DNA from 3 places in the Photobacterium sp. J15 genome. Region 1 is predicted to be linked to each of the others. Evidence: riboswitches for the same ligand, from Rfam matches in the RefSeq annotation. Region 1 holds a riboswitch; each other region holds the start of a gene.
What was found. A riboswitch is a leader RNA that binds a small molecule or an ion and turns the genes downstream of it on or off. The one in region 1 is predicted to bind thiamine pyrophosphate.
Positions count from the first base shown of each region.

Region 2: another riboswitch for thiamine pyrophosphate. It lies ahead of thiC (phosphomethylpyrimidine synthase ThiC); the one in region 1 lies ahead of thiD (bifunctional hydroxymethylpyrimidine kinase/phosphomethylpyrimidine kinase).
Region 3: another riboswitch for thiamine pyrophosphate. It lies ahead of thiB (thiamine ABC transporter substrate binding subunit); the one in region 1 lies ahead of thiD (bifunctional hydroxymethylpyrimidine kinase/phosphomethylpyrimidine kinase).

Region 1 covers NZ_CAWMUI010000002.1:738,212-748,922, forward strand. The annotation lists gene AACQ93_RS20180 (YdcF family protein) at 1-645, shown strand, start outside; gene AACQ93_RS20185 (glutathione S-transferase family protein) at 714-1,382, opposite strand; gene AACQ93_RS20190 (glutathione S-transferase) at 1,395-2,006, opposite strand; gene AACQ93_RS20195 (TenA family protein) at 2,160-2,828, opposite strand; gene AACQ93_RS20200 (ABC transporter substrate-binding protein) at 2,849-3,790, opposite strand; partial or broken gene AACQ93_RS20205 (ABC transporter permease) at 3,852-4,565, opposite strand; gene AACQ93_RS20210 (ABC transporter ATP-binding protein) at 4,687-5,472, opposite strand; gene thiD (bifunctional hydroxymethylpyrimidine kinase/phosphomethylpyrimidine kinase) at 5,495-6,322, opposite strand; TPP riboswitch at 6,411-6,508, opposite strand; gene AACQ93_RS20220 (FAD-binding oxidoreductase) at 6,656-8,248, opposite strand; gene AACQ93_RS20225 (N-acyl amino acid synthase FeeM domain-containing protein) at 8,521-9,159, shown strand; gene AACQ93_RS20230 (PhnA domain-containing protein) at 9,214-9,786, opposite strand; gene AACQ93_RS20235 (hypothetical protein) at 10,171-10,659, shown strand.
Region 2 covers NZ_CAWMUI010000001.1:56,002-66,712, forward strand. The annotation lists rRNA gene AACQ93_RS00275 (23S ribosomal RNA) at 1-1,316, shown strand, start outside; rRNA gene rrf (5S ribosomal RNA) at 1,406-1,521, shown strand; tRNA gene AACQ93_RS00285 (tRNA-Asp) at 1,565-1,641, shown strand; tRNA gene AACQ93_RS00290 (tRNA-Trp) at 1,678-1,754, shown strand; fluoride riboswitch at 2,045-2,108, shown strand; gene AACQ93_RS00295 (voltage-gated chloride channel family protein) at 2,194-3,564, shown strand; TPP riboswitch at 3,668-3,765, shown strand; gene thiC (phosphomethylpyrimidine synthase ThiC) at 3,902-5,827, shown strand; gene thiE (thiamine phosphate synthase) at 5,824-7,074, shown strand; gene AACQ93_RS00310 (HesA/MoeB/ThiF family protein) at 7,064-7,825, shown strand; gene thiS (sulfur carrier protein ThiS) at 7,833-8,054, shown strand; gene AACQ93_RS00320 (thiazole synthase) at 8,055-8,825, shown strand; gene thiH (2-iminoacetate synthase ThiH) at 8,835-9,947, shown strand; gene AACQ93_RS00330 (aminopeptidase P family protein) at 10,128-10,711, opposite strand, start outside.
Region 3 covers NZ_CAWMUI010000001.1:3,396,033-3,406,743, forward strand. The annotation lists gene AACQ93_RS15140 (TetR/AcrR family transcriptional regulator) at 1-295, opposite strand, end outside; gene leuA (2-isopropylmalate synthase) at 883-2,433, shown strand; gene leuB (3-isopropylmalate dehydrogenase) at 2,436-3,524, shown strand; gene leuC (3-isopropylmalate dehydratase large subunit) at 3,548-4,987, shown strand; gene leuD (3-isopropylmalate dehydratase small subunit) at 5,000-5,602, shown strand; gene AACQ93_RS15165 (DUF547 domain-containing protein) at 5,841-6,629, shown strand; TPP riboswitch at 6,773-6,879, shown strand; gene thiB (thiamine ABC transporter substrate binding subunit) at 7,022-7,969, shown strand; gene thiP (thiamine/thiamine pyrophosphate ABC transporter permease ThiP) at 7,983-9,572, shown strand; gene thiQ (thiamine ABC transporter ATP-binding protein) at 9,572-10,297, shown strand; gene AACQ93_RS15185 (PhoH family protein) at 10,354-10,711, opposite strand, start outside.

The DNA.
Region 1 (10,711 bases):
ACCCCAAAAGTACATGCTCTGGCTCAACGGATCTGGAATTACCATCTACTCAATAATCCTCTAGAAAAATGTGACTGCATCTTTGTCCTTTGCAGTAATGATGTCCGTGTTGCTGAGTATGCTGCGCGACTATATTTGGAGGGTTATGCGCCTTACATTGTTTTTTCTGGTGGTGAGGGGGAGCTGACAAAAGGATTGTTCCCGGCGTCAGAAGCTGAACATTTTGCCGCTATCGCTGCGGATATGGGTGTATCAGAAGAGAAAATTCTGGTCGAGCCTCGATCCAGTAATACCGGTGAAAATGTTACTTTTACCCGTTCACTGCTTGCTAACAGGGGGCTGGAACCACAGCGTTTGATGCTGGTTCAAAAGCCGTTCATGGAAAGAAGAGCGTATGCCACGTTTATGAAACAGTGGCCAGGGAAAGAGCTTGTTGTTACTTCACCCCCGCTGTCTTTTGATGAATATCCTAATGAGCAGTTAACCTACAGTGATGTAATTAACGTAATGGTTGGCGATCTTCAAAGGCTTAGGACTTACCCTGACAAGGGCTTTTCTGCTCATCAGGATATACCGGAAGATGTTTGGGAAGCGTTTGAATCATTGGTAGAGCTTGGCTTTACCGAGCATTTGATTTCAGCCTGATTATTTTGAATTTATCAAAACACCGGACTCTGTTTCAGTGGCCGGTGCATCTGTTATTGTCGTGTTGTTTATCGTGTCACCATCTCCCTAATTTCTTCTGCCTTTTCTTCATCACTGAGATCTGATGATGGTGGGATGAGGATGCCTTTTTTGCATGCGGGCCTTTCTGCTATTTCATTTACCCAGCGCTGAAGGTGAGGTAAACCTTCAATATCAATTCCACTCCATTCATAGATTCGCACCCACGGCCAGGTGGCGATATCCGCTATGGTGTATTCATCTCCGGCCAGGTAGGCGCTGTGAGCGAGCTGAGTGTCCATAACTTCAAACAGTCGCCGACCTTCATGTTGATAGCGTTCAATAGCTGACGGGATTTTCTCCGGAAAGTAGCGGTAAAAGACATTGGCTTGTCCCATCATTGGTCCGACACCTCCCATCTGGAACATAAGCCATTGAATAACTTTAGAGCGCTTCTTTGGTTCAAGTGGCAGGAACTCGCTGGTTTTTTCAGCCAGATAGAGCAGTATTGCGCCGGACTCGAATACCGTGAAGTTATCGTTATCAGTATCAATAATGGCTGGTATCCGTCCGTTAGGATTAATAGCAAGAAAAGCGGGCTGCTTTTGATCTTTTGCCATTAAATCTAACGCATGAACCCGATACTCAAGTTCCATTTCTTCTAATGCGATAGAGATTTTATGTCCGTTAGGTGTGGCAGCAGTATAAAGCTCGATCATGGCAGTCTCCGTTTATCCTTTGACAGATGGGCGTTCTAAGATTTGTTGGTACCACTCGCGTAGGTTAGGTAAGCTGTCGTCTGGCTCGATTTCCAGATTCTTCATAAATTCGCATAAAACAACCGTTGTAATGTCGGCGACGCTGAAATGTTCTCCGGCAACGAAAGGGGAAACGGCTAACTGGTTATCAATAGTCGGCAGAAATTCAATTAATCTTTGGCGAGATTCATCACCCCATGCCGAGATACATTTTTCTCTGTCCTGATAGATGCCGGTAATATTGCGAAACGCCTGCATGGCAACTAGCAGCCCTTTTAACTCCACGAGTCGTTGCCACATTTCAATTGTTGCTTTCTCTAGTGGGGTATTGCCAAAAAGGGAATGATCAGAGGGATAAGCCTCATCAAAATAACGGCAGATTGCGATTGATTCACAGATGGTCGTGCCGTCGTCCAGCTCTAATACAGGTATCTGAGCGTTCAGACTTTTTGCCCTGAACTCATCACTCAGGTTTTCGCCGCCAAGAATATCTACGTGGACACGGTCTACATCAATGCCATTTTCGGCCAGAAAAATACTGACGCGACGTGCACTCGGTGCCGGACCAAGTTCATAGATTTTCATGTTTCCACCGTTAGTTACTCAGAACCTGATTAAAACTTATGCAGTAAAGGAGTGGTGAGTCAAGGTGAAGCGGGAGAATACCGATGGTGTATTGATTGAATGAGAAAACAGGCTCTTGGTTGAGAGCCTGCTGAAAAGATTAATGATTGGAGCTTAATTATCTGAAGCGTTCAGTCCCTGTTGCCAGAATGCGACTTCCATTCTGGTGGCTGTTTTGAATATTTCGCACAAGCGCTGACCGCGACGACTGTTTAAAGGAACTTCTTCCAGCATCAGATCCAGTCGCTCAATGGTTTCTTTGGCTCCCAACTGGAATTCATCACCACTATATAGCTCAATCCAGCTTCTGTATGGATTGGTTTCAATCGTGGTTTCGCTCCATTCGGCCAGCCATTGTCCGATCACAGCGTAGCCGATTGCACAAGGAGCGAGTGCGGTGAAAAGATCCGTTCGGTCTCCGGCCATTCCGGTATCGAGAACATAGCGGGTGTATGAAACAGTACCGAAATCTTCCGGCTCACCTTCCATATCGGACTCTGTAAGCCCCCACTTTGCGCAGTATTCAATGTGGTGGCTCATTTCGGAATTAAGTAGCGCATTAAGGCTTGGCAGCGGTTCTCGCATTTCAGCCAGAGAGTTTGACTTGAAAACAGCCAGGGCATAAGCGCGGGCATAATGTTTCAGGAACAGAAAGTCTTGTTTAAGGTAATGCAGGTATGCGCTTTCACTAAGTTCACCTTTACCAAGTTGGTGGACAAAAGTGTGTCGGGTGTAGCCTTGCCAGTCTTGTTTGCAGGCATTGATTAAATCTTGATGATTCATTGTCTTTCCTTGATGCTGAATTAGTAAGTCAGAACGTAATCTTGGGCTTTTGGTAGTTTATTGATGATTTTGTGTTGCTTCATAAATGCGGCGTAGTCGTCATAACGTTTGAGCTCTACCGCGCCCGGACGGAGTGCAAAACGTGTCAGAGTGTCTTCCCATGCCTGACGGTTTAGGTCGTTATTCAGGGTATCCGGTGCGTAGGCAATGAACTCTAGCCATGCTTTTTCCGGGTGGTTGATCAGGTAAACAGTTGCCTTTTCAATGGCAGTGTTGAATTTTTCGATTGTTTCAAGGTTGTACTTGTTCGGGTTGGCAACAACAATCAGCTCGTCATAAGGCGGAACACCGTGCTCTTCTGGGTAGAAAGCGGTTGCTTTGTAGCCTTCAAGTTCAAGTTGGTTCAGTTCAAAGTTACGCAAGCCGCCCCAGATAGCATCGACTTTTCCTGAAGCCAGTGATGAAGACAATGCCCAGCCGACATTAATGATTTTCACCTTGTCCATGCTGACATGTGCTGAACGCAGCATGGTGCCGATAGTCGCCTCTTCGTTTCCACCAATGGCGACACCGATGTTTTTTCCTTCCAGGTCAGCCAGTGATTTAATGTCGGACTTATCAAGAACGATCAGTGAGTTAAGTGGTCCGGAAATTAGTGTGGCTGAACGAACCAATGGAAGACCGGCGGCGGCCCCCGAAATTAGCGTGCTCTGGTAAGAAACGGCCAGGTCGGTTTTTCCTGCAGCGACCAGTTTGTCCGGAATACTCGGATCAGCTGGTTCCTGGATCTCGACTTCCAGCCCCTGTTCGGCAAACCAGCCTTTTTCTTGGGCAAGGATGATTGGGCCGTGATTCGGGTTAACAAACCAGTCCAGTATCAGGCTGAGTTTTTCTGCCGCGGCGTTAAATGAGACGACGGAAAGGGATAAGGCTGCGATGCTGTGAAGTAACTGTTTTTTCATTAAAGATTCCTTTATGAAGTGATTATTGTTGTGTGGTTTATTTTTGCGTGTGCGATTAAGCTTATTTTTCCTGCCATGGAATCGCTTTCTTAAGCAGTCTGTCGGCAATGAAATAGAGGCTGACTGAAAACAGTGCCAGGATAAAAAGGGCGGCGAACATTTCGTCCACAAACATCCGGGCATTGGCCTGTAACATCAGATAACCGAGGCCTTCGCTGGAGCCGACCCACTCACCGATCACGGCACCGATAGGTGCGACAACAACGGCGACTCGAATGCCGGAAGCTAGGGCGGGTAGCGCAGCAGGCAAGCGGATGTGTCGTAGAAGTTGCCAGCGAGTCGCCCCCATGGTTTTTGCCAGATCCAGATAACCGCTCGGTGTTTGACGTAATCCGTCATAACAACAGGTTGTGACCGGGAAGAAGATGATCAGTGCTGCCATAACAATTTTTGATGCCATTCCGTACCCAAGCCAAAGCATCAGGATAGGGGCAATAGCAAAAACGGGGATTGCCTGACTGGCTATTAAAATCGGTAATAGCCAGCGACGAAGCGGCGCAAATAACAACATTTGCAGGGCGAAAAATAGTCCCAGAATTAACCCTAGTGCTAACCCTAAAATGATTTCAGAACCGGTTACGAGCGTGTGGTGCCAGAGAATATCGTAGCGCTCAATGATCTTGCTGAAGACAGCAAGCGGCCCCGGCAAAATAAACGGAGGAAGTTCCAGTAAGCTGACAAGACCTTGCCACAAGACGAGCACGCCCGACGAGCTCAATATGGCTCGTTTGCCTGACGCTGATATACGTTTGGTGAACTCTGCTGAAGGCTGGTTTGAAACGACGGAAGGTGTTGGTTTCTCAGCTTTTGATGTCAGCGATGCTGAGATAGGAAGATCAGACATAATCTTTCTCCAGTAGCTCAATGATGGTTTGTTGATGATGAGCTGTTTCAGCATCAAACTGCCTTGGAGGTATTTTCTGCGGCACTTGCAGCTTGGTTAGCTGTACAGGTTTTCCGGACATGATGTAAATATTGTGTCCCAGCCGTAAGGCTTCTTGCGGATCGTGAGTGATCAGCAGAACGGTACGTTCCTTGAGTAGTCGCGCAGAAAGGCTCTGAAGCTTATAGCGTGTAACGGCGTCAAGTGCTGAAAAGGGTTCATCCATCAGCACCAGCGGTTTGTCTTGCATCAGTGTTCGGGCAAGCGCAACTCGCTGGCGCATTCCCCCTGAAAGCTGGTGCGGCATTGCTGATGCGTATTGAGCGAGGCCGACAGCTTTAAGCAACTCATGTGCTTTTTGTATCTCAGGCTGATTATTAGATGTATTGGTGGAGGCTCCGAGGTGAAGGCCGAGGCAGACGTTATCAATAACAGACAGCCAAGGCAGCAGAAGATCCTGCTGCGCCATGTAAGCAATACGCCCTGACAACGGCAGGCAATCTGACGTAATCAGTTCGCCATTCCAGGTGACTTGCTCATCCATCAGCTCAGCAAGAAAACGGAGCAGGGTAGTTTTTCCGCAGCCACTTTTGCCCAGAAGACAAGTCCACTGGTTTGATGGCAACGACAGATTTAGCTGGGAAAATAGTTCCTGTTCTGCATCGTTAAAAGCCAGAGATACGTTTTTCAGGCGCACGGAAACGCCAGGCTCAGTCAGAGCCTGTTGATTAGTATTCATTGTAGTTACTCGGTTTTAGCGGTTATTCAGCTTTAAAGTGTCCGGCAAAGAAATGGTGAACCGGTCCGTGACCTGAGCCTATTTTAAGATCGCTGGCATGAAGAATGGCTTGAGTAATATAAGCTTTGGCATTCTTTACAGCGTCGATCAGTTCATGCCCTTGAGCCAAGTAAGAGGCGGTTGCGGATGAAAGGGTGCAACCTGTACCGTGGGTATTTTGTGTATTGATTCGAGGGGTACTGAGACGAATAACATCATCTGCCAGTATTAATAGATCTGTGCTGTTTTCATCCTGTTCAAGATGTCCGCCTTTCAGCAGAACTGAACGGGAACCAAGCTCGCGTAATGCGGTGATCATCGCATTCATATCCTGCTCAGTCTTTGGTAACTCTGCACCAGTCAGTGCTGCCGCTTCTGGCAGGTTAGGGGTAATGACATCCGCCATTGGTAGCAGTTCAGTTTTCAGGGTGGAAATGGCTTCTTCTTGCAAAAGGAGATCGCCGCTGGTGGCAACCATCACAGGATCAACAACCAGAAACTGGGGCTTGTACTCATGTAGCTTTGTCGCAACCGAGCGGATGATGTTTGCGTCACTGAGCATACCAACTTTTACCGCTTTCACGTCAATGTCACTGAAGACGGCATCAAGCTGTTGTTCTACAAACGAAGGGTCGACAGGATAAATACCGGATACTCCCAGCGTGTTTTGTGCTGTAAGCGCAGTGATAACTGAGCAGGAGTAGCCACCAGTTGCGGAAATAGCTTTGATATCGGCCTGAATGCCGGCACCGCCACCGCTGTCAGAGCCGGCAATAGTTAAAGTGATAGGTGTTTTAGATGGAACTGCCATAGCGACTACCCTTATGTGTAGTGCGCAGGGTAGCAGGTATCGCTGACAAGGTGTCGGATCACTGGTGATACAGTGGTTGGCATCTGAGAGGATACGTTTGCTAGTTCCCTACGCCATTATTAAATGGATCAGGTTCAACGGGTCCCACCGAAGTGGTCTCAGCCATAGGCTCCCCGACTAACATACAGATTATATTCTGTTCAATTAACAGCACTTTAGGCTGCTATTTGTTGTTGCGTTATTCTAACCATGTTTAATGTCATTGAGCAATACAGGTAAGATCTTTCGCTCCAACTTTAATCAATATATGAGAGTTGTACTGATTGGTTGTATCTATGACTCAGTCAGTACAGGCTCTGCTTCCGTGTTTTGAGCTTGTTCACCCATTATGTCACTGGGTTCTGTTTTTCCTGATTCAGGAGAGCCTGTCATCCAGTATTTGCCTGGCGACAAGATATTGTTTGGATCGACAGCCAGCTTCAGGTTGTTGAGCAGTTTCAGGTTAGATGAGGCAATATAAGGTTTAATGACATCGAACATACCTGAGCCGCTGCGGTATGGGCAAAATCCGGCTGTAAGCAGGGCATTATCCAGTTCTTTGTGGAAATCTCGTGCTTTAGCTATTTCATCTTCTGTTTTACCGAAGCGAATATTAGCGATCATGACCACAGCTCGCTCACTGACATTGGTCAGGCTGTACCGCTCTTCATAGCCATATTTTTCGAAAACCTGATGGCAGACAGACAGCATCTCTTTGATGTCTTTTTTTGAGAAACTGCTGACAGCACAAATCCAGCGGAAGCAGGCAGGAAAATCAGAGGTTTTCATTTCGGATGTGGCTTCAGGATGGTCAAGAAGAGTTTTGATCGCGTCATCAGAAGGGATGCCTTTTTTGAGATCGATCACCAGCTGTAGTCCGTATAAGGCCGGAGATTTCAGGTGCTCATTGATTTTACAAAGGACTCCCCAACGGAAATCATCCATCATGAAAACTCTTGCGCGAGGCAGGTGTTGCTTGATGGTTTGTTTAAAGTATTTATAGCGTGCTTTCACAATCGACCTAGGGCCGGCTAAAGAGGTCGTCAGAACCCAGGCTCCGGCAGCTTTAGATGCCAGTTCACCGACAGCACGTGTCATGCTGACTGTATGAACACCGCTGGTTACAACGCCTTTGAGTTTTAGTTCTGCAATTGTTGAGACCATTTCCGGGGCATCGGCTTCATCACGGCACATCACCATGACGGTTGCCTGATATTCCGGCTTTGGCTGAAGCGCGATCGTCATATCAAGGACAATACCAAGGTTTGATTGCGAAAACAGACCGTTAAGAACAGGTCCGATACCATAAGGGTAGAGGTGTTTTGCTTTGCTGGAAGGGAACATCTCCATACCGGTGGTGATGATTTCACCATTAGGAAGAAGGACTCGCATAGAAAGTACATTGCTGAAGCGATCACTGTAATCAGTATGACCAAAGCCACGCTCAAGCAGGTTGCCGACCACACTGGTATGTGAACCGGCAGCGGTAATATCAAGCTGAAGAGAAGAATTAATGTTTGTCAGTGCCTGATGGAGCTGCAATTGAGTAATGCCCGGTTGGACTCTGACATAGGCGTGCTCTTCATTGATTTCTAAAACTTCAGATAAGCGGCTGAGGTTGATAATAACCTGTTTAGAGCGGGTGCCCTGAGCTGTGCCATATCCCCAGTTGCGTCCCTGGGCTACAGGGTGAATTTCAAACGAATATTTATTTGCTGCCTGTACTGTTGCTATTAGCTGTTCTTCGTTTTCAGGCCAAACCACAGCAGATGGGTAAGTTATGCTGCCGTTCAGAGCCAAAGCATATTCACTGAGAGTTTCCTGGTTGTGGTTGATTTGATGGCCGGTGTAGATCCCGGAGAGAACAGAGAATAACGCAGTATCCATATTCGATTTTCCTACTGATGGTGACAAAAAACATGCACCGGTGAAGTTGTTATCTTTATTTAACAATGGGTTAGTGGGGTATTTTGCAGGAAAAAAGAAAATAAACAGTTTAAATCATCATGATATGTGAAGCGTATTGCACAAATGTTTTGTTATATCTGACAATCGTGAATTAATTTGGATAATGGTTTATGAGCAGAACAGAGAATTGCTCCGGCGCATTGTATTCATTTTCTGTAGCCCGGAGGGTAAATTGAAAATCTGGAATCCCTATGCAATATGACAATCTGACAAACCACATTTGTCGAACTGAAGAAGAAAAGATCACAGCATATAATATTCGTTATCAAGCTTATACAACCGTTGGTTATAACCCTGTATCTACTCGCGGCTTATTTTCAGATGAGTTTGATGAGAAGCCAAATAATATTACATTTCTTTTAAAAGATAATGGTAAGCCTTTTGCTACGGTCAGGGGGAGTATATTACATCGTCCACTGGGCTGGGTTGATATTCCCTGTAAAGGAGGATTCGAAACGGAATTTGCTGAACTTGAAGAAGAGTTTGATACCATCATTGAAATGGGGCGCCTGGCGGTAATTCCAGAAAAGCGAGGTCTGGCGTCGATAGCTCCTTTGGCGTTGTTCAGCAATATTTATATGGTGGCTGAGCGATTTGGAAAAACTGCGATCGTTTGTGGTTCAAGCAAAAAACATAAGCGTTTTTATGAGCGACTCGGTATGAAAAGCATGTGCGATTTTGCACCACGGCCAAATACAGCAATAGACTTAACGTTGATGATGAAAGAGCTGAATCTAGATGAATTTATCAAACGCGGTTATTTGGATGAAGCAACGATTCGTCGATTGATTCCGTCTTTCCCTGAGGAATTATTACCAGAAGTTATATAAAGAAAAAGGCGCTTAATGCGCCTTTTTTCTGCTTGTCTCAAGACAAGTCAGCGATTACATCTTACGGCAGTATTCCGCGATGATAACCATGTTTGTGCCAGCTGCTTTACCAGAGATGTGCAGTGGGTTGTTAGTCAGGCGAATACCGCGTACAGCTGTACCCTGCTTGATTACAAGGCTCGAACCTTTAACTGGCAGATCTTTGATAATAGTAACGTTGTCACCGTTTTGTAGCGGAGTACCATTTACGTCAACAGTTTTAACTGAATCCAGCTCTTCAAGAGCGATGCCTTTCTCTGCCCACTCAACTGTGTCTTCTTCCATGTACATCATATCCAGCAGATCCTGAGCCCATGTTTCAGAAGACAGACGCTTAAGCATACGGTAAGCCATTACCTGTACAGCAGGAACCTGGCTCCACATGCTGTCGTTCAGGCAACGCCAGTGTGTTTGATCCATTGCTTCCGGATCTTCGATTTGAGTACGGCAAGTGTTACACACCATTACACAGCTACCAGCAGTTGTGTCAGGAGAAGCTGGTACTTCAAATACGCTCAGGTTGTCTTCAGAAGAACAAAGCTCACATTTTGCGCCAGAGCGCTCTTTAACGATATTTTCGATACTCATAAGGAAGTGTCCGTAGATTTATTGTGGCAATATTATGCACACCAATAGACGATAAGGGAAGAATTCAGGCTAGAGATCACAATTATTCATCACACATATGTGGTTTTTAGTATAGTAAATGACCACTTTCAGGCTCTTGACCAGTATTTTCTTTCAGATAAGTAAAAGGCTGACTCTTAAACATTGAATAGTATAAGTCTGTGTTTTGGCACTGAAACAATGCTCTGATAATGTGCAACTCGTGGCGTTTATTCTTGTGTGTTGGCGTTATTTTTCCTTGGATAATGTGGACTAATAATCGATTTTTAGTGAGTTTGGAACAATGTGAAATAAAAGCTAAAGTAAACATTGCCTTGTCAATTATTATTAAACATAGGGACTATGATGAAAAAGGCTATTTATTTGTTATCTGTGCTGGCGTTAGCAGGTTGTAATGAGGATGATATTAAAGATTTAGCAGAGGGGAATACTAAGGTATTTGCTGTAACTGGTGCTAACGTACAGAGTAAAATGGGGACAATCGACCCGGGTTATTATGATATCAAAACTATAACTGAAGGTATGAGCAGCACCCCGGACAAACTCCCGGTAGGAGCAAAGTCGACGCTGGCAAATTTAGGTATTGATGTTGAGGGTGAAGGTTGCGGAAAGATCGATATTACGCCGCCTTTGTGCTTCGAAGAGGGGAACTCTGATAGCTGCCTACCTTCCGAAATTAATATGTTGGGACTGGCTGTTTACACTATTGATTTGGATAAAGTAAAAACTGCTTCAGAGAACGGTTTTTATCCGACATTAGCAACTGATCTTGGTGGGCTATACGTTGATATCAGTTATCGGGAAGTCAGTTGCGACTACTTAAAGAGTTTATAAATAATTGTCTAATGACATCATAATTAAGAGCTGCCTCATTATTACTGAGTCG
Region 2 (10,711 bases), on a different contig from region 1:
TAGTAAGGAATCGTACCCCAAACCGACACAGGTGATCAGGTAGAGAATACCAAGGCGCTTGAGAGAACTCGGGTGAAGGAACTAGGCAAAATGGTACCGTAACTTCGGGAGAAGGTACGCTGCTGGCGGTGAAGAGACTTGCTCTTGGAGCTGCCGGCAGTCGCAGATACCAGGTGGCTGCAACTGTTTATTAAAAACACAGCACTGTGCAAAATCGAAAGATGACGTATACGGTGTGACGCCTGCCCGGTGCCGGAAGGTTAATTGATGGGGTTAGACTTAGGTCGAAGCTCTTGATCGAAGCCCCGGTAAACGGCGGCCGTAACTATAACGGTCCTAAGGTAGCGAAATTCCTTGTCGGGTAAGTTCCGACCTGCACGAATGGCGTAATGATGGCCACGCTGTCTCCACCCGAGACTCAGTGAAATTGAAATCGCAGTGAAGATGCTGCGTCCCCGCGGCTAGACGGAAAGACCCCGTGAACCTTTACTACAGCTTGGCACTGAACATTGACCCTACATGTGTAGGATAGGTGGGAGGCTTCGAAGCAGGTACGCCAGTATCTGTGGAGCCGTCCTTGAAATACCACCCTTGTAGTGTTGATGTTCTAACTTGGCCCCGTTATCCGGGGTGAGGACAGTGCCTGGTGGGTAGTTTGACTGGGGCGGTCTCCTCCCAAAGCGTAACGGAGGAGCACGAAGGTGGGCTAATCACGGTCGGACATCGTGAGGTTAGTGCAATGGCATAAGCCCGCTTGACTGCGAGAATGACGGTTCGAGCAGGTGCGAAAGCAGGTCATAGTGATCCGGTGGTTCTGAATGGAAGGGCCATCGCTCAACGGATAAAAGGTACTCCGGGGATAACAGGCTGATACCGCCCAAGAGTTCATATCGACGGCGGTGTTTGGCACCTCGATGTCGGCTCATCACATCCTGGGGCTGAAGTCGGTCCCAAGGGTATGGCTGTTCGCCATTTAAAGTGGTACGCGAGCTGGGTTTAGAACGTCGTGAGACAGTTCGGTCCCTATCTGCCGTGGGCGCTGGATGATTGAGAGGGGCTGCTCCTAGTACGAGAGGACCGGAGTGGACGAACCGCTGGTGTTCGGGTTGTGTCGCCAGACGCATTGCCCGGTAGCTAAGTTCGGAATCGATAACCGCTGAAAGCATCTAAGCGGGAAGCGAGCCTCAAGATGAGTCATCCCTGATACTTTAAGTATCCTGAAGGGCTGTTCAAGACTAGAACGTTGATAGGCAGGGTGTGTAAGCGCTGTGAGGCGTTGAGCTAACCTGTACTAATTGCCCGTGAGGCTTAACCATACAACACCCAAGGGGTTTTATAGGACTCCATGAGCACTTGAATGTAGTGCGAGAACATAGTCAGATTTTCCGAGATTGTAAGAATTTTGCTTGGCGACCATAGCATTATGGACCCACCTGATCCCATGCCGAACTCAGTAGTGAAACGTAATAGCGCCGATGGTAGTGTGGGGCCTCCCCATGTGAGAGTAGGACATCGCCAGGCTTCCAATTTAGGTTAGCGTTGTGAACGAACGTTAATCCTGAGTGGAGCGGTAGTTCAGTTGGTTAGAATACCGGCCTGTCACGCCGGGGGTCGCGGGTTCGAGTCCCGTCCGCTCCGCCACTTATTCAGACAAAGTTAAGTCTTAAAAACGACTACAGGGGTGTAGCTCCAATTGGCAGAGCAGCGGATTCCAAATCCGCGTGTTGGGGGTTCGAATCCCTCCACCCCTGCCATCTTTGAAGCCTCAGCAGAAATGCTGAGGCTTTTTTCGTTTATAGCTCCAATTGACAGAGCAGCGGATCCCCCTGATACCAAAAACAGCGCGAGTTAGGGTTCGAATCCCTTCTTCTCTGCCATCTATGAAGCTTCAGATTACGCGTCCCGGTTAAATGCTGGTTTTTGTTTCTGTGACCTTTCCTGCTTTATATCAAGCAAAAGCTATTTTACTGCCTGAAGGCAAAATTTAAGCTTGTTGCTTGCTGTATTTCCCGTTAGCATTCCCTTTTGTTGATGAACAGCCATGTTCATTACGGGTGATGGAGTTCCACCTTTAACCGCTCTACTGAGATGATGACTCCTGCTGTAGTAGGATAGATCCGTCTATGGTAGGGCTAAATCATTTGCCATAACGTCTATCCTGAAGAATTAACTTTGTAATGATAGATAACTGGTATGGCACACCCACTAAGCGCTAACCCCAAAACTTTTGTCCAGATCCTAAGATGGACACTTCTTATAATTCCTGTTGCCGTTATTGTTGGCTCTCTTAACGCCTTTTTCCTTTGGAGCTTAAGCTTCGCTACTGAGACCCGGATTGATAACCCTTGGCTGCTATATCTGTTACCGTTAGCCGGGATTGTGATTGTTTATTGCTACCGGAATCTGGGTAAAAACTCAGAGGGTGGTAATAACCTGATCATGGATGAAATTCATGAGCCGGGAGCTGGTATTCCAACCCGAATGGGGCCGTTGGTATTAATCACAACAGTCATCACTCACTTGTTTGGTGGTTCTGCCGGACGTGAAGGGACGGCCGTGCAAATCGGTGGTGCAACGACGCACTGGCTGGCTCGTTGTTTCAAGCTGAATGAAGCAGACACCCGCCTGATCTTAATTGCCGGTGTTGCAGCCGGATTTGGTGCTGTATTCGGTACTCCATTGACCGGAGCGATTTTTGCGCTTGAGGTGCTGGCTATTGGGCGTCTGCGCTACGACGCGATTATTCCTGCTCTGTTTGCCGCTATCCTCGCTGATGTTGTATGTAGTGCTTGGGGTGCACACCATACCCATTATCGGATCGACTTCCTTGAGACCATTACCTTGTTTGAGCATGCGGTGAAGGTCGATATTCTGATGGTGGCGAAAATTGTTCTGGCTGCCATTGCATTTGGTTTGGCGGGTTACCTGTTCGGTGAGCTTACCCATGCGTTTAAAGATATCTTCAAGGCAACACTTAAAAACCCTTACCTGATTGTGGTTGTCGGAGGTTTGATTGTTATTGGGGCGGTGCACCTGATTGGTAACTATGACTATATAGGCCTTGGTGTGTACTCAAGTCGTGAAGGTGGCGTCAGTATTTTAAGTGCTTTCCATGAAGGTGGTGCAGAGTGGTACAGTTGGTTGCTTAAGTTGCTGTTGACTGCGATTACCTTGGCTGCCGGGTATAAAGGCGGGGAGGTGACACCGCTGTTCTTTGTTGGTGCGACTTTGGGTAACACCATGGCATGGATACTTGGTGCGCCGGTTGATTTATTTGCTGCGCTTGGATTCCTCGCTGTTTTTGCTGCGGCGACTAACACTCCGCTTGCTTGTACCATTATGGGCGTCGAGCTGTTTGGTGCCGACCATATGCTTTATTTTGCGATTGCCTGTTATACCGCTTACTACTTTAGTGGCCATACCGGCATCTATTCTTCTCAGCGAGTGGCTGTACCTAAGTTGTTTGATTTAGACGGAGCACCGACGATTACCCATAAACTGGGTGAATTGCGAGAAACTCATTCATCACTTCTGAAAAATTTAGCGAAAAAGTTCAGTAAATAATTCTTAGGCCGCACAAATGTGCGGCCTTTTTTGTTTGGGCTTAAGTTCAATAATTTATGTGAATTACGCTTGCTGCCTGTAAGGTGCTTACCTATACTCATCACTTAACTTGTCGGAGTGCCATTTGGCTGAGACCGCTTTGCGGGATCCGTAGAACCTGATCGGGCTAATACCTGCGAAGGGAACAAGAGACAATTCATCTGTCTAGCTACACCATCGAAATCGATCGGCCGTAGCCGCAGTATTCAGACGACGCTGTACACCCTAAGTGTATGCCTCTTGTTTATGCACCCATCCGTCAAGCAACTTCCCTCTAATAAGATGAAAGGAAATTGCTATGTCGAATCGCAAACAAGCGAGACTGGAAGCTAAACAATTTATTGATTCACTCACCGTCCAGCCTTACCCGAAATCCCGTAAGGTGTATGTGGAAGGAAGCCGTCCTGATGTTCAGGTGCCGATGCGTGAAATAACGCTGTCGGATAGCCTTGTTGGTGGATCCAAATCAAACCCGATTTATGAGCCCAATGAACCGATACGGGTTTATGACACATCCGGTTATTACACCGATCCTGATTGCGACATTGATATCTATGCCGGCTTGCCTTCTGTCCGGGATGCGTGGATAGCAGAGCGTAATGATACCGAGCTGCTGGACGGGCTGAGTTCTGATTATGCTCTGAGCCGTTTGGTTGATGATACGCTGGATGAGCTGCGTTTTAGTCAACGAGCTTGTATCCGCAGAGCGAAGCCGGGGCATCGGGTTACTCAGCTCCATTATGCCCGCCAAGGGGTGATCACTCCGGAGATGGAGTTTATTGCGATCCGTGAAAACATGGGGCGGGAAAAATATCGAGATTCCACTCTGAATCTGCAACATCCGGGTATTAGCTTTGGCGCAAACCTGCCTGAAGATATTACGCCGGAGTTTGTCCGCCAGGAAGTGGCGGCTGGCCGGGCCATCATCCCTTCGAACATTAACCACCCTGAATCTGAGCCCATGATTATCGGCCGTAACTTTCTGGTTAAGGTCAATGCTAATATCGGTAATTCCGCCGTCAGTTCATCCATTGAAGAAGAAGTTGAAAAATTGGTGTGGTCGACCCGCTGGGGCGGCGATACGGTGATGGATCTGTCCACCGGGCGCAATATTCACGAAACCCGTGAGTGGATAATCCGTAACAGTCCGGTGCCGATTGGTACTGTGCCTATGTACCAGGCGTTGGAGAAAGTGAACGGCATTGCCGAGAACCTTAATTGGGATGTCTTCCGCGATACTTTGCTGGAGCAAGCCGAACAGGGTGTTGATTATTTTACAATTCATGCAGGTGTTCTGCTGCGTTACATCCCGATGACCGCAAAGCGAGTGACAGGAATTGTGTCACGAGGCGGTTCGATTATGGCCAAGTGGTGTCTGGCTCACCACCAGGAAAGCTTCCTTTATACCCATTTCCGAGAGATCTGCGAGATCTGTGCCCAATACGATATTTCCCTTTCCTTAGGAGACGGCCTGCGTCCGGGATCCATTGCTGATGCCAATGATGAAGCGCAGTTCAGTGAACTGCGAACCCTTGGTGAACTGACCAAAATTGCCTGGGAATATGATGTACAGGTGATGATTGAAGGGCCGGGACATGTGCCGATGCATATGATTAGGGAAAACATGGAAGAGCAGCTCAAGCATTGCCATGAAGCACCATTTTATACCTTAGGCCCGCTGACTACGGACATCGCTCCGGGTTATGACCATATTACTTCCGGGATCGGTGCGGCGATGGTTGGCTGGTATGGTTGCGCCATGCTTTGCTATGTCACTCCCAAAGAACATCTTGGATTGCCTAATAAAGAAGACGTAAAAGTGGGTCTGATCACGTACAAGTTGTGTGCCCATGCGGCAGACTTGGCGAAAGGTCATCCGGGAGCGCAAGTGCGTGACAATGCATTGTCGAAAGCGCGCTTTGAGTTTCGCTGGGAAGACCAGTTTAATTTAGGCTTGGATCCGGATACGGCCCGAGCCTATCACGATGAAACTCTACCCCAGGAATCCGGTAAAGTGGCTCATTTCTGCTCAATGTGCGGACCAAAGTTCTGTTCAATGAAGATCTCCCAGGAAGTACGCGATTACGCCAGCAATCTTGAACACAACAATGAGCTGGAAATTAAAGTACTTGATGAACCATTACAGGGAATGCAGCAGAAAGCCTCTGAATTCCGCGCCCGGGGTAGTGAGTTGTACCACCCTATTCAAGAGGATCGTCAATGAGCTCTTTATGTTTGCCCGATAGCCTGACACCGTTGCTGATGCATGTGGAACCCTTGCTGGCTGCTGCTGATAAGTACCAGTTGGGAGAACAGGTCAGTGTGGATTGGAGCGAGTCGGAAACAGTCGACATTCAGTTCGAAGAGCGTCAGTTCAGTCTGGTGTTTAACCCGGATGGGGCTGATATTACCGGGTATAAGGTATTGGATCAGTGGATTGCACCTTATCCGTCGGTAAGTGAAATGCAGCAGCAGGTTGCCCAAAAACCAAATTTAATTGTCAGCGGCCTGCCAACTGAGAAAGGGTGTATTGATATCTGGCACCACAATGGTGAAGCCAGAGCCGTGTATTGTCACCACGCCGGTGCCAGTGAGCCGCAGCGTGCGATGCTGATGGTTGCGCTGGCACTGGATTTTCCGCTGGAGGATGCGGTGACTCTGGCCCGGGCTCATGCTCGTGGCTATATGGAAAGCCACATGGATGGTTATGGTGAAACTGGCTGGCCGATGAGCCGTGAGCTGTTTCCCCGAGCTTTAACGGCTAACCACCCAGAAGCAGAAGACTTGGGGTGGACTTGCAAAGAAGCGGCTGTTGAGCCGTTTGCAGCGACAGATCCGGCGAAGCTTGCGCTATATCCGGTAGTGGATTCGGCCGAGTGGGTTGAGTGCTTGTTGGATCTGGGAGTTGCGACTACTCAACTGCGGATCAAAGATGAAAACGAGTCGACATTGGAAGCTCAGATCAAACAGGTGATCGCAGCCGGCAAAGCACATCAGGCGCAGGTATATCTTAATGATCACTGGCAGCTGGCTGTAGAGCACAAGGCCTACGGTGTTCATCTGGGGCAGGAAGATCTGGATACCGCTGATTTGGTTGCTATCCAGCAAGCCGGTTTGCGTCTGGGTCTTTCTACCCATGGTTATTATGAAATCCTGCGTGCTGCTGAATTTTCCCCAAGCTACATTGCCTTAGGCCATATCTTCCCGACCACCACCAAAGAGATGCCATCCAAGCCGCAGGGTGTTAACCGTTTAGCCTTGTATCACAAGCTGATTGGCGAGGCGTTTCCGACTGTTGCCATTGGCGGTATTGATTTGAGTCGGGCTGAAAAAGTCTGGCGTACCGGAGTGAATGGTATCGCGGTTGTCCGGGCTGTTACCCAGGCCGAAGATCCTAAAGCCGCTCTAGACGACTTTAATCAGCTGCTCGTGCGTCATGAGCCAGCCAAGGATGCAACGGATGCTGAGTGATCAGGCATTTTTGCGTTATAACCGCCAAATAATGCTGCCCGAAGTTGGTGAACAAGGGCAGCAATTGCTGGCGCAGGCCCAGGTGCTGCTGGTCGGTGCCGGTGGGCTGGGTTCTGCCGCGGCTTTGTATTTGGCCGGGGCTGGTATCGGTCACCTCATGATTGCTGATGATGATGAGGTGGACAGTTCGAACCTGCAGCGTCAGGTCATTTACCGCGACAGTCATCAGGGTCGGAGTAAGGCTTTGATGGCTGCCGAGCAAGTGACTGCTCTGAACCCGCATATCCGGGTACGTCCGGTACAGGCTCGGCTGGCCGGGCAGCGGTTGGCAATGGAGATCGCTCTGGCCGACGTGGTTCTTGATTGTTCCGATAATCTGACGACCCGGCATGCGATTAATCAGGCTTGTTTTAGTGCCGGCAAGCCTTTGATCTCAGGAGCGGCGATTCGCTGGCAGGGCCAGCTGATGTCCTTTGATTTTCGCCAGGGTCATGGCCCCTGTTACCACTGCCTGTTTCCACCTCGGCCTGATGTTTCGCCGGAGCCGCAAAATTGCAGCAGCTCCGGCATTGCCGGGCCTGTTGTCGGGGTGATGGGTAATATGCAGGCGCTGGAATGTATCAAGCTGTTGAGCGGAGCCGGGGAAGTCGCTTTCGGGACTTTGCTGCAGTTTGATGGCCTGACCATGGCATGGCAGCGATTTAATTTAACCCAGGATAAACAGTGCCCGGTCTGTGGCACAGGAGAATAAAACCGTTATGACAGCCACGCCGTCAGTGATTCAGGTACAGGTGAACGACAAGTCTGTCGAATGTCCGCAAGGACATAGCCTGACCGCACTGCTCAAGACACTGGATATGCCATTGCAGGCAACTGCGGTGGCCTTGAACGACTATATTGTTACCCGAAGTGAATGGGATAGTACCCAGTTGAAGACGGGCGACCGAATTGCCCTGTTCCAAGCTATTGCCGGAGGCTAAATGCTGACTATTGCTGATAAGACCTTTTCATCCCGCCTGTTTACCGGCACCGGCAAATACGCCAACAGCAAGGTGATGGCGGAATCCATTGTGGCTTCGGGATCTGAGCTGGTGACCATAGCACTTAAGCGGGTGGATATCGAAAACCGGTATGATGATATTTTGGCTCCTTTGCTGGAGGCTGGCGTCAACCTGTTGCCGAACACGTCCGGAGCGAAGAATGCTCAAGAAGCTGTATTTGCTGCCAAGCTGGCCCGTGAAGCGCTCGGGACTAACTGGCTGAAGCTGGAGATCCACCCGGACCCGAAATACCTAATGCCTGATCCGATTGAAACGCTGGCGGCGGCAGAGCAACTAGCCCGAGATGGCTTTATTGTGCTGCCGTATTGCCATGCCGATCCTGTGTTGTGTAAGCGACTGGAAGAGGTAGGTTGTGCGGCGGTGATGCCGCTGGGCGCGCCGATTGGTTCGAACAAGGGGCTGGCTTCCCGGGATTTCCTGGAAATTATCATCGATCAGGCCCGGGTGCCGGTTATTGTTGATGCCGGGATCGGTGCTCCGTCCCATGCTGCTGAGGCGATGGAGATGGGAGCTGATGCGGTACTGGTGAATACGGCAATCGCGGCAGCCGCCGATCCGGTGGTGATGGGGCGGGCGTTTCGGATGGCGGTGGAAAGTGGTCGTATGGCGTATGAGGCCGGACTGGCTGGAACCGTCAATCATGCCATTGCTTCAAGTCCGCTGACGGCGTTTCTTGATCAGACCGCATAAGGAACCGGTATGAGCTATGTTGATGTCTGGCAGCAGCTTGACTGGGACGATATCCGACTGTCGATTTACAGCAAAACGGCCGCGGATGTTGAGCGGGCTCTGCGGAAAAACAAGCGGGATCTGGAAGATTTCAAAGCGCTGATTTCTCCGGCCGCAGAACCTTACCTTGAGCAGATGGCTCAGCAGTCGGCGGCGCTGACCCGTCGCCGCTTTGGCCACACTATTGCCTTCTATGTGCCGTTGTATTTGTCGAACTTGTGTGCCAACGCCTGTACTTATTGTGGTTTTTCGATGGAGAATCGAATTAAGCGGCGGACGTTGGCTGTACCGGAGGTTGAGCGAGAATGCCTGGCCATTAAGGCGATGAATTTTGATAGTGTATTGCTGGTGACGGGCGAGCATGAGCGCAAAGTCGGGATGGATTATTTCCGCCAGGCCCTGCCCGCGGTCAAATCTCAGTTCAGCTACCTGGCGATGGAGGTTCAGCCGCTGGATCAGCATGAGTATGCCGAGCTGAAAACATTGGGGCTGAATGCCGTAATGGTGTATCAGGAGACCTATAATGCGCCGACCTATGCCAAACATCATCTACGTGGCAATAAGATGGATTTTGCATACCGTCTGGAAACCCCGGATCGCCTGGCCCGCGCAGGCATAGATAAGATTGGTATCGGAGCACTGATTGGCCTTGAAGAATGGCGCACGGATTGTTTCTTTGTCGCCAGCCATCTGGATTATCTGGAGCGCACCTACTGGCAGACCCGCTATTCTATCTCCTTCCCGCGCCTGCGGCCGTGCGAGGGGGGGGTACAGCCGAAGTCGGTGATGACCGATCGCCAGCTGGTGCAGCTGATTTGTGCTTATCGGCTGTTGAATCCGGACGTGGAATTGTCGTTATCGACCCGTGAATCTCCGCAATTTCGCGACAATGTCTTGCCATTGGGGATCACCAGTATGTCGGCCGGGTCTAAAACCCAGCCCGGCGGTTATGCCGATGATGAGCCGGAGCTGGAGCAGTTTGCGATCAGTGATGACCGCGCTGTTGCCGAAGTGGCTCAGGCGGTGAAGCAGCACGGCTTTGAAGTAGTGTGGAAAGACTGGCATCACGCCTATTCCGGGTAATTGACAGGTGTTATTTGGCTTTATATCGGCATCGAAAGTGTTCATTTATGCTTATAAATTCTGCGCTTTCTCTTTGCTCTAAAGCCAAATTCCGAACGGTTGATTGTTGTGTCGTAGATGTAATAACGCCCGCATGTGAATATGCGGGCGTTTGTTATTTTCAGGCTGCGTGTTGCGGGCTTAGCGGGTAAGCGGCGCTGTTGCCTGCTGTAGCCATGCCAGGTCATCACCTTCCAGCGACGGGCTGATCACATCAAATACCGTCTGGTGGTAGTGGTTCAGCCAAGCCAGCTCGGCATCTGTCATCAGTGACAAGTCGATCAGGCGACGGTCAATCGGAGCCCGGGTCAGAGACTCGAAGCCCAGCATGGTCATGTCGCCGTTGGTTTCGACTTCAACAACCAGCTCCAGGTTCTCAATACGGATACCGAAGGCATCTGCACGGTAGTAACCCGGTTCATTAGACAACACCATACCCGGAAGCAGGGCCGTCGGGTTGTAGACTTTGGAAATACGCTGCGGGCCTTCGTGAACACTCAGGAAGTGGCCCACACCGTGGCCGGTACCGTGGTCGAAATCATAGCCGTGCGCCCACAGGTGTTGGCGAGCCAGGGCATCCAGCTGGGTGCCGTTGGTGCCTTTCGGGAAGCGAGCTGATGACAGCGAAATATGGCCTTTCAGTACCAGGGTAAAGGCTTTCTTCACTTCGTCACCCGGCTGGCCGACAGCGATCGTACGGGTGATGTCAGTTGTACCGTCTGGGT
Region 3 (10,711 bases), on a different contig from region 1:
TAATACGATAGTAAGTACGCATTAACTCGCCAATGCTTTCTATATCGCCGATATTGATCGCCCGACGAAACTGCTCCCGAATCGGTGCCATCGTTTCTCTCAGCATGGTTTCAAACAGCCCGGCCTTGTTGCCAAAGTAGTAACGAATCAGTGCGACATTCACATCCGCCTTCGTTGCTATCATCCTGGTTGATACCTTGCTGTAAGGGAGTGCCACAAACAGCTTTTTGGCCTCTGTGATCAAGCGCTCCCTGGCGTCAGAATCTCCGCTTGGACGTCCTGCTTTTCCTGCCATCTTCTTTCCCGTTTTGCCCGTCGAATCAATTTAATTAATCACCTGATTAATAATTTACTCTACATCACCAAAAGTCTCGCAGTAGATTAATTCAGCAGTAATTAATCAATTGATTAATTTTATACCAGCAGCTAAAACGATTAATTTGTGCCGTTTCTCATTGTTAATAAAATGCGAACAAGCAACTCTATTTTCAGGCTTTTCAGCAATCAAACTGTCCGTTAGTACTGCTGTCGACACTGGATAAAACTCCGCAAACACAAAAATAAAACCAACCCAATCAAAAAGATAAAGAAAATTGAAAAATAAACACTCAATTAATGGTTGACGTTTAACCTGCCTATTTGGTATTCATTTGTTAATCAACATTGTGGAAAACATTAACAAATGCAAAAACGTTTCTCTCTACTCCTTAGCCTCCTCATTATCGTGAATCATTCGCGCGGGTAGCTTATGGGTGGGAAACACCACTGAAACAAACACAGCAAAACCCGCGCAACCTGCGCGGGTTTTTTCATATATAGGGCCGGCGCAGCGGATGCAGACCAAGCCAGACACAACAGGCAGGCCAACATAAGGAAGAAGCAATGAAAGATCAGGTCATAATTTTCGATACCACCTTGCGTGACGGCGAGCAGGCGCTTCAGGCCAGCTTGACGGTGAAAGAAAAACTGCAGATCGCTTTTGCCCTGGAACGCCTTGGGGTTGATGTTATCGAAGCAGGTTTCCCCGTCTCATCACCGGGTGATTTCGAATCGGTCAAAACCATTGCCGAAAACATCAAAAACAGCCGGGTTTGTGCGCTATCGCGGGCTGTTGCCAAAGATATTGATGTGGCAGCCGAATCATTGAAAGTAGCCGAAGCCTTCCGTATTCATACCTTCATCTCAACCTCAACCATCCATGTAGAGGACAAATTGCGCCGTAGTTACAATGACGTGATTGAAATGGGCGTTGCAGCCGTCAAACGAGCCCGGAACTACACCGATGATGTCGAATTTTCCTGTGAAGACGCTGGCCGTACCCCGATAGATAACCTGTGCCGGATGGTCGAAGCCGCCATCAGTGCCGGAGCCTCAACCATCAACATTCCCGATACTGTCGGCTATACCATCCCCAATGAATTCGGCGGCATTATCTCCGAGCTTTTCAACCGGGTACCAAATATCGACAAAGCCGTTATTTCCGTCCATTGCCATGATGATCTGGGCATGTCGGTTGCCAACTCCATGGCCGCGGTCCAGGCAGGAGCCCGCCAGGTAGAAGGCACTATCAACGGCATCGGTGAACGGGCCGGTAACTGTGCGCTGGAAGAGATCGCTATGATCATCAAAACCCGAGCTGAGTTCCTGGGTGTTAACACCAATATCCGCCATGAAGAAATTTCCCGCACCAGCAAGCTGGTAAGCCAGTTGTGCAACATGCCAATCCAGGACAACAAAGCGATTGTCGGTGCCAATGCCTTTAGTCATTCCTCGGGGATCCACCAGGACGGCATGCTGAAGAACAAAAACACTTACGAAATCATGACGCCGGAATCAATCGGCCTGAAGAACCAGGCTCTGAACCTGACCAGCCGCTCCGGCCGTGCCGCAGTGAAAAGCCACATGGATACCCTGGGCTACACCGAAAAAGAATACGATCTGGACCAGCTTTACGCAGACTTCCTGAAGCTGGCAGACCGCAAAGGGCAAGTCTTTGACTATGATTTAGAGGCCCTGATGTATTTCGCCAACCTGCGCGAAGAAGACGACTTCTACAAGCTGAACTACCTGAGCGTGCAATCAGGCAGCGTTATGGCGACCACCAGCATCAAACTACAGTGCGGCGATGAGGAAAAATGCGAAGCTGCGGTTGGTAACGGCCCGGTAGATGCACTTTACCAGTGTATCTACCGCCTGACAGGCTACGAGATCGTACTGGATAAATTCGACCTGACAGCCAAGGGCGAAGGGGAAGACGGCCTGGGCCAGGCGGACATCATCGCCAACTACAAAGGCCGCAAATATCACGGCACCGGACTGGCGACCGATATCGTCGAAGCGTCCGGACAGGCGCTGCTACACGTAATCAACAGCATTCACCGCGCTGAACAAATTGCAGAAATCAAACAAAAATCCCATATGGAGACAGTATAACCATGGCAGGTACATATAAGATTGCCGTTCTACCGGGTGACGGTATTGGCCCTGAAGTCATGCAGCAGGCACACAAGGTGCTGGCTGCGGTTCAGGAAAAATTTGGCTTTAGCCTTGAGTGCAATGAATACGATGTCGGCGGCATTGCCATCGACAACCACGGCTGTCCGCTGCCGGACTCAACCCTGAAAGGCTGTGAAGCTGCCGATGCCATTCTGTTCGGCTCGGTTGGCGGCCCGAAATGGGAACACCTGCCGCCGAATGACCAGCCGGAACGCGGTGCCCTGCTGCCGCTGCGCAAACACTTCCAGCTGTTCTGCAACCTACGTCCGGCCCAGATCCACACAGGCCTGGAGCGCTTCTCGCCGCTTCGGGCTGATATTTCCGAACGCGGCTTCGACATTGTGGTAGTACGCGAACTGACCGGCGGCATCTACTTCGGCCAGCCGAAGGGCCGCGAAGGTGAAGGTCCACTGGAAAAAGCCTTTGATACCGAGGTCTACCACCGTTACGAAATCGAACGTATCGCCCGGATCGCGTTTGAGTCCGCCATGCTACGCAACAAGAATGTCTACTCAATTGATAAAGCGAATGTGTTGCAAAGCTCTATCTTATGGCGCGAGGTAGTGGAAGACGTTGCCAGGGACTATCCGGAAGTCACCCTGAACCACATGTACATCGACAATGCGACCATGCAGCTGATCAAAGATCCTGCCCAGTTTGATGTCATGCTGTGCTCCAACATTTTCGGCGACATCATCTCCGACGAATGCGCCATGATCACTGGCTCGATGGGCATGTTGCCGTCTGCCAGCCTGAACCAGGACAAATTCGGCATGTACGAACCGGCAGGCGGCTCTGCACCGGATATTGCAGGCAAGAACATTGCCAACCCGGTAGCTCAGATCCTGTCCGCTGCCCTGATGCTGCGCTACAGCCTGGGTGAAGAACAGGCCGCCCGTGCCATCGAACAAGCGGTATCCCAAGCGCTGGAAGCCGGCGAGCTGACAGCCGATCTGGCAGGTAGCAGCCCGGCACTGAGCACCAGTGAAATGGGCGACAGGATCGCCGCCTATATCCGCCAGGCCTAACGATAACAAGGAGCAATCGAGCAATGTCAAACACACAAGCAAAAGCGCCGAAGACGCTGTATGAAAAAGTATACGATGCCCACGTTGTTGTCGCGGCACAAGGCGAGAACCCGATCCTGTATATCGACCGCCATCTGGTGCACGAAGTAACTTCACCACAGGCTTTTGACGGCCTGCGTGAAAAAGGCCGCCAGGTACGCCAGACCGGCAAGACCTTCGCCACCATGGATCACAACGTATCGACCCAGACCAAAGACATCAAAGCCTCCGGCGAAATGGCCCGGATCCAGATGGAAACCCTGGCTAAAAACTGCAAAGAGTTCGGTGTCACCCTGTACGACCTCAACCATAAATACCAGGGTATCGTCCACGTTATGGGGCCTGAGCTGGGCATTACCCTGCCGGGCATGACCATTGTCTGCGGCGATTCCCACACCGCAACTCACGGCGCGTTCGGCTCACTGGCCTTCGGTATCGGTACTTCTGAAGTTGAACATGTGCTGGCAACCCAGACCCTGAAGCAGGCCCGTGCCAAGACCATGAAAATTGAGGTAAAAGGCAAGGTAGCACCGGGGATCACCGCCAAGGATATTGTGCTGGCGATCATCGGCAAAACTACCGCGGCAGGCGGTACCGGCCACGTCGTCGAGTTCTGCGGCGAAGCCATTACCGACCTGACAATGGAAGGGCGGATGACCGTCTGCAACATGGCCATTGAACTGGGTGCCAAAGCCGGACTGATCGCGCCGGATCAAACCACCTTCGACTACATCAAAGAGCGTCACTTTGCCCCGAAAGGTGGCAACTTCGAGGCCGCAGTCGAATACTGGAAGACACTGAAAACTGACGAAGGCGCCCAATTCGACACCGTTGTGACTTTAGATGCCAAAGACATCAGGCCTCAAGTGACCTGGGGAACCAACCCGGGCCAGGTGATAGCCATTGACGAAGCCATCCCGTCGCCAGAGAACTTCACCGATCCGGTAGAAAAAGCCTCGGCAGAAAAAGCGCTGGCCTACATGGGGCTGGAAGCCGGCAGAAAGCTATCAGATTTTAACATCGACAAAGTGTTCATCGGCTCCTGCACCAACTCCCGAATTGAAGATATCCGTGCCGCTGCTGCAATCGCCAAAGGCCGCCAGGTTGCCCCGAACGTCCAAGCGCTGGTTGTGCCGGGCTCCGAGCAGGTCAAAGCCCAGGCCGAAAAAGAAGGGCTGGACAAGATTTTCATCGAAGCCGGTTTTGAATGGCGCCTGCCGGGCTGCTCTATGTGCCTGGCAATGAACAATGACCGCTTAGGCCCGGGCGAGCGTTGCGCTTCGACCAGCAACCGTAACTTCGAAGGCCGTCAGGGCCGTGACGGCCGTACCCACCTGGTCAGCCCAGCGATGGCTGCAGCCGCGGCCTGCGCCGGCCATTTTGTTGATATTCGTACCCTGGAAACCGCAACGGTAACGGCATAAGGAGAGGAAAAAATGACAGGTTTTAAACAACATACCGGTTTGGTCGTTCCTCTGGATGCAGCCAATGTCGACACCGATGCCATTATTCCGAAACAGTTTCTACAGAAAGTCACCCGAACCGGTTTCGGCAAGCACCTGTTCCATGACTGGCGTTTTCTTGATGATGCCGGGCAGCAGCCAAATCCGGATTTTGTCCTGAACGCTCCGCGCTACCAGGGAGCCAGTATTTTGCTGGCGCGGGAAAACTTCGGTTGCGGCTCATCACGAGAGCACGCTCCGTGGGCTCTGGCAGATTACGGCATAAAAGTGATGATCGCCCCGAGCTTCGCCGATATTTTCTACGGTAACGCCATCAACAACCAGATGGTGCCGGTACGCCTGACCGAACAGGAAGTCGATGAGATTTTCCAGTTCATTGAAACCAACGAGGGTGCCGAAGTTACGGTAGATCTGAAGAGCATGACCGTCACTGCCAACGACAAGGAATACCGTTTTGAAATTGACGAATTCCGCCGCCACTGCCTGCTGAACGGCTTGGATAACATCGGCCTGACCCTGCAGCATGAAGACAAAATCGCCGAGTATGAAAGTAATATCCCGGCTTTTCTTGCCTGACTATTCAGCCACACACCTGAATAGTTGATAAAAGTAAGCAGTAACAAACTCACGCCCCGGTTCATTCTCCGGGGCGCTTTCTTTTCTATCACTTATACCAAACGGAACAATAACCTTTTTTCATCACCTGTTTTCTTCTCCATAATTAATTGCAGAAGAAACAAATGAAAGACATTCGCCCCTGACAGGGTCATCTGGTATACCAAAATGAATAATTTGCTCTGACTAAGGACAGCCCATGCGACTGCTACTTACTTTTATCCTGCTTATCTCCTCTGCCCTGAGCCCGGTACTGGCGGCCCCCAAAGCCGACCTGTGGCCATTCTGGCAAAAAAGCAACGAGACAAACACAGCGATGATTGACCACAGCCGCTGGCAAAAGATGCTGGACACCTATCTGGTGGAGCTGCCCCAACAAACCCTGTTTCGCTATCACGCAGTCTCCGATAACGACAAATGGGAGCTTGACCGCTACATTCGCCAACTTGCGACCATCGATCCCCGTCAGTATTCAAAACCGGAGCAGTTTGCCTATTGGGTCAACCTTTATAATGCCCTGACCGTACGACTGATCATCAATAACTACCCGATCAAATCCATCACCAAACTCGGCGGCTTCTTCAGCTTCGGGCCATGGGATGAGGAGCTAATCACGGTTGCCGAGCAGGCGTTGTCACTCAATGATATAGAGCATCGCATCCTGCGCCCGATCTGGCGTGATGCCCGGATTCACTATGCGGTAAACTGCGCAAGCCTCGGCTGTCCGGACCTGCAACCCGTCGCCTTTACAGCCGACAACACGGAAACACTACTCGAACAGGCCGCCAGCCGTTTCATAAACAGCCCTAAGGGCGTGGAAATCAACGGCAACCGCATTCAGCTGTCATCCATTTATGACTGGTACGGCAATGACTTCGGCTCACAACGCGATCTGCAAAAGCACCTCAACCAGTACCACAAAGGACAACCTCTGCAACTGAATAATGTCAGCTACGACTATAACTGGTCACTCAATGAGGCGAAGTGAGCACAAACTAATTAACCATATAATCTGACAGTTATTTTTCAGCCTGCCCTGTATCGGCACAACCGTCACAGATGCGGATCAATATTCTGCGTACACTCTTGTATTGCGCTGGCAACCAGCGACATAGCGCATTACAATAGCTCTCGTTCTCATTGGGGTGTCCGACCTAAACCGGACTGAGACTGCAACCGCAGAACCCACTGAACCTGAACCAGATCATGCTGGCGTAGGAATTGAGATAATACCGACCACAATCAAGTGTCAGCGTCGCAGCACGATGCCGGACGCCTTTTCTCAACCCTGTGCCGCTCATATTTATCCCCCTTGCGGGAAGCAAGGGTATTTAGGAGCGCATAGTGAACAAACTTCTTCCGACTTTAACCCTGTCGCTGATGGCTGGCTCTGCCATGGCCGCAGAGACCCTGACTGTCTACACCTACAGCTCATTTGCCTCAGACTGGGGACCGGGCCCGGCGATTGAAAAAGCCTTTGAGGCTCAGTGTGGCTGTGACCTGGAATATGTCGCGCTGGAAGACGGCGTATCGATCCTCAACCGCTTGCGCCTTGAAGGTAAAGGTACCAAGGCAGATATCGTGCTGGGGCTGGATAACAATCTGTTGAGTGAAGCGAAGAAAACCGGCCTGCTGGCTGAACATAACGTTGATACCAGTAAAGTCACCCTGCCAAACGGCTGGACGGACACCACATTCGTCCCTTATGACTACGGCTACTTCGCCTTTGTTTATAACTCAGAAAAGCTGGCCAATCCGCCGAAAAGCCTGAGCGAACTGGTTAAGCGTGACGATCTCAGCATCATCTACCAGGATCCGCGTACCTCTACTCCAGGCCAGGGCCTGATGCTGTGGATGAAATCTGTCTATGGTGACAAAGCTGATGCCGCCTGGCAGCAACTGGCGAAAAAAACCGTTACTGTCACCAAAGGTTGGTCCGAAGCCTACAACATGTTCCTGAAGGGCGAATCAGATCTGGTGCTGTCTTACACCACATCTCCGGCTTACCACATCATTGCCGAAAACGAAGGCAAGTATAAAGCCGCTGACTTCAGCGAAGGCCACTATATGCAGGTCGAAGTCGCCGCCAAGCTCAAGAACAGCCAAAATCAAAAGCTGGCCGATAAGTTCCTGTCGTTTATCCTGACGCCGGAATTCCAGTCGGTGATCCCAACTGGCAACTGGATGTATCCTGTCACCGAACAGGCGCTGCCGAAAGGCTTTGAACAGCTGACACTGCCAGCTAAATCACTGGAATTCAGCGCCGAGGAAGTGGCCGCTCAACGTCGTGGATGGATCCGTGAATGGCAACATGCCCTGACCCAATAATGGCTACCGACCTTTGAATACCCGCGTTACCCAAATTCTGCCCGGCATCGTCTCTGCCGGGCTGATTGTCACTCTGGTGCTCTGCGCTATCTCAGCCCTGATCAGCCAGGCCAACGAACTCAACCCGTTCTTCATCTGGCAGGATCCTTACCTGCGCCATGTCGCCGGCTTCAGTTTCTATCAGGCCCTGTTATCCACGATATTGAGTGTGATCCCGGCCATCCCCGCGGCATATGCCCTGTCACGGCGAAACTTTCCCGGACGCAGCCTGTTATTACGTTTGTTTGCCATGACTCTGGTGCTACCTGTGCTGGTTGCGGTATTCGGCCTGCTGGCGATTTATGGTAAGAGCGGCCTGCTGGCTGAACTGTACCAGCATTTCGGAGAATCCCTGCCATTCTCTGTTTATGGTCTCAACGGCATACTGCTGGCGCACGTTTTCCTTAACTTCCCGCTGGCAACCCGACTGTTACTACAGAGCCTTGAAGGGATCCCGTTCGAGCAGCACCAGCTAGCTGCCCACCTTGGGATCAAAGGCTGGCATAAGTTCCGCTTTGTCGCCTGGCCCAGGCTGCGCCAGCAACTGCCCCATGTCATAGGCCTGATCTTCATGCTTTGCTTTACCAGTTTTGCGGTGATCATGTCGCTGGGCGGCGGCCCTAAAGCCACCACGATTGAGCTGGCTATCTATCAGGCCTTGCGCTACGACTTTGACCTGGCCGGCGGTGCCATCCTTGCCCTGTGGCAGATGTTGATTTGCAGCAGTCTGGTGCTGATAACCCAGCGTTTTACCAAACCATTGTCGACCATGAGCGGCTCGGTATCCCGCCAACCGGAGAACTATCTCGACAGCTGGCAGGCAAAATCCTGGGACTGGCTGTGGATCGGCTTTGCTATTCTGCTGGTACTGCCCCCGATCCTGGCGGTTATCAGTGCCGGCCTGAACAGTAAGCTACCGACCCTGCTGGCAGAACCAGCACTGTGGCAGGCCGTAGCAAACTCGCTGAAAATTGCCCTACTTGCCTGTGTCCTGGCGGTCACCGCCGGGGTTGCGATCCTGCTGGCCAGCCGCCAATGGCGAATTGAGAAGAAAACACTACCCGCAGATGGTATTGAGCTGCTCGGCACCATTATTCTGGTCACGCCGGGACTAGTTCTCAGCACCGGGATTTTCCTGCTGCTGCGCCGGTACACCGATGCCTTCGAAGCCGCCTTCTGGGTGGTCGTCGGAGTCAACGCCCTGATGGCGCTGCCCTATGTAATTAAAACCCTCAGTCAGCCAATGCTGCATCTGGCCCAGCAATACAACCCACTGTGCCAGAGCCTGGGCATGCACGGACTGTCACGCCTGCGTCTGGTCGAGTGGCGCGCCCTGCGCAAACCACTGGCTCAGGCGCTGGCAATTGGCTTTGTACTCTCGCTGGGCGATCTGGGAGCGATAGCCCTGTTTGGCAGCAGAGATTTTCAGACCCTGCCGCTTTATCTATTCCAACTGATGGGCAGCTACCAGATGGATGCCGCCGCCGTCGCAGCCTTAATCCTGCTGCTCCTGAGCCTGGGACTTTTTACCCTGGTTGAAAAAATACTGATCCGGACACCATAATGCTGACCCTGAAGCAACTTAGCCACCATTACGCCCAGACAGGCCAGCCTACGCAGGCCGAACGTACGCGATACACCTTTGACCTTGAAGTTGAGAAAGGCGAAATCGTCGCCCTGCTCGGCCCGAGCGGGGCTGGCAAAAGCACCCTACTGGCGATGATAGCCGGCTTTCTGATGCCAGACAGCGGTAGCCTCACCATTGCCGGTCAAGCTATCAAGCACCAACCGTCTTCTGAGCGGCCGCTTTCACTGCTGTTTCAGGATCACAACCTGTTTCCCCACCTAACAGTATTCGAAAATATCGGCCTAGGAATACATCCGGGACTAAAACTCAGCCAGGAAGATAAGGACAACATTCAGGCCGCGGCTGCCAGAGTCGGCATTCAACAATATCTGGATCGCCTGCCGGAGCAGCTGTCCGGCGGCCAGAAACAACGTGTGGCACTGGCCCGCTGCCTGATCCGCAACCGTCCGCTGCTGCTGCTCGATGAGCCGTTTTCCGCTCTGGATCCGGCGTTGCGTAAAGAGATGCTGGAACTAGTACATGCATTAGCCAAAGAGCAGCAAATCACCGTACTCATGGTGACCCACAGCCCGGACGATGCCCTGAAAATTGCCGATAAATGCGCTTTCATTGCACAAGGGAAGATTAACGTTTTCGGCCCTGCTCAGCAGGTGCTGACAGAGCCGGAAGATGGAGAATTAAGAAGATATTTAGGCCATTAGGACTGATATAGAGAGACGAGTTTCCAATATCGAGAAACTCGCCTCTCGAATCTGAATTACAGGTTTTCTTCCGCAAATTCGGCCAGACGGCTGCGGATCACACCGTCGAGATAGATATTGGCACTACCCTCGAAATTCTTGAAACGCTCGACGATATACGTCAGGCCCGAGGTCACCGGAGACAGGTAACTGGAGTCTATTTGCGCCAGGTTACCGGAACAGACAATTTTGGTGCCTTCCCCACAACGAGTGATGATGGTTTTAATCTGGGAGGCGGTTAAGTTCTGACACTCATCCAACAGAACAAAAGCATTCTGGATTGAGCGCCCGCGCATAAAGTTAATCGATTTAAATTGAATATTGGCTTTTTCGTAGATGTATTTCATCGAGCCGTCAGTACAAACATCATGTTTG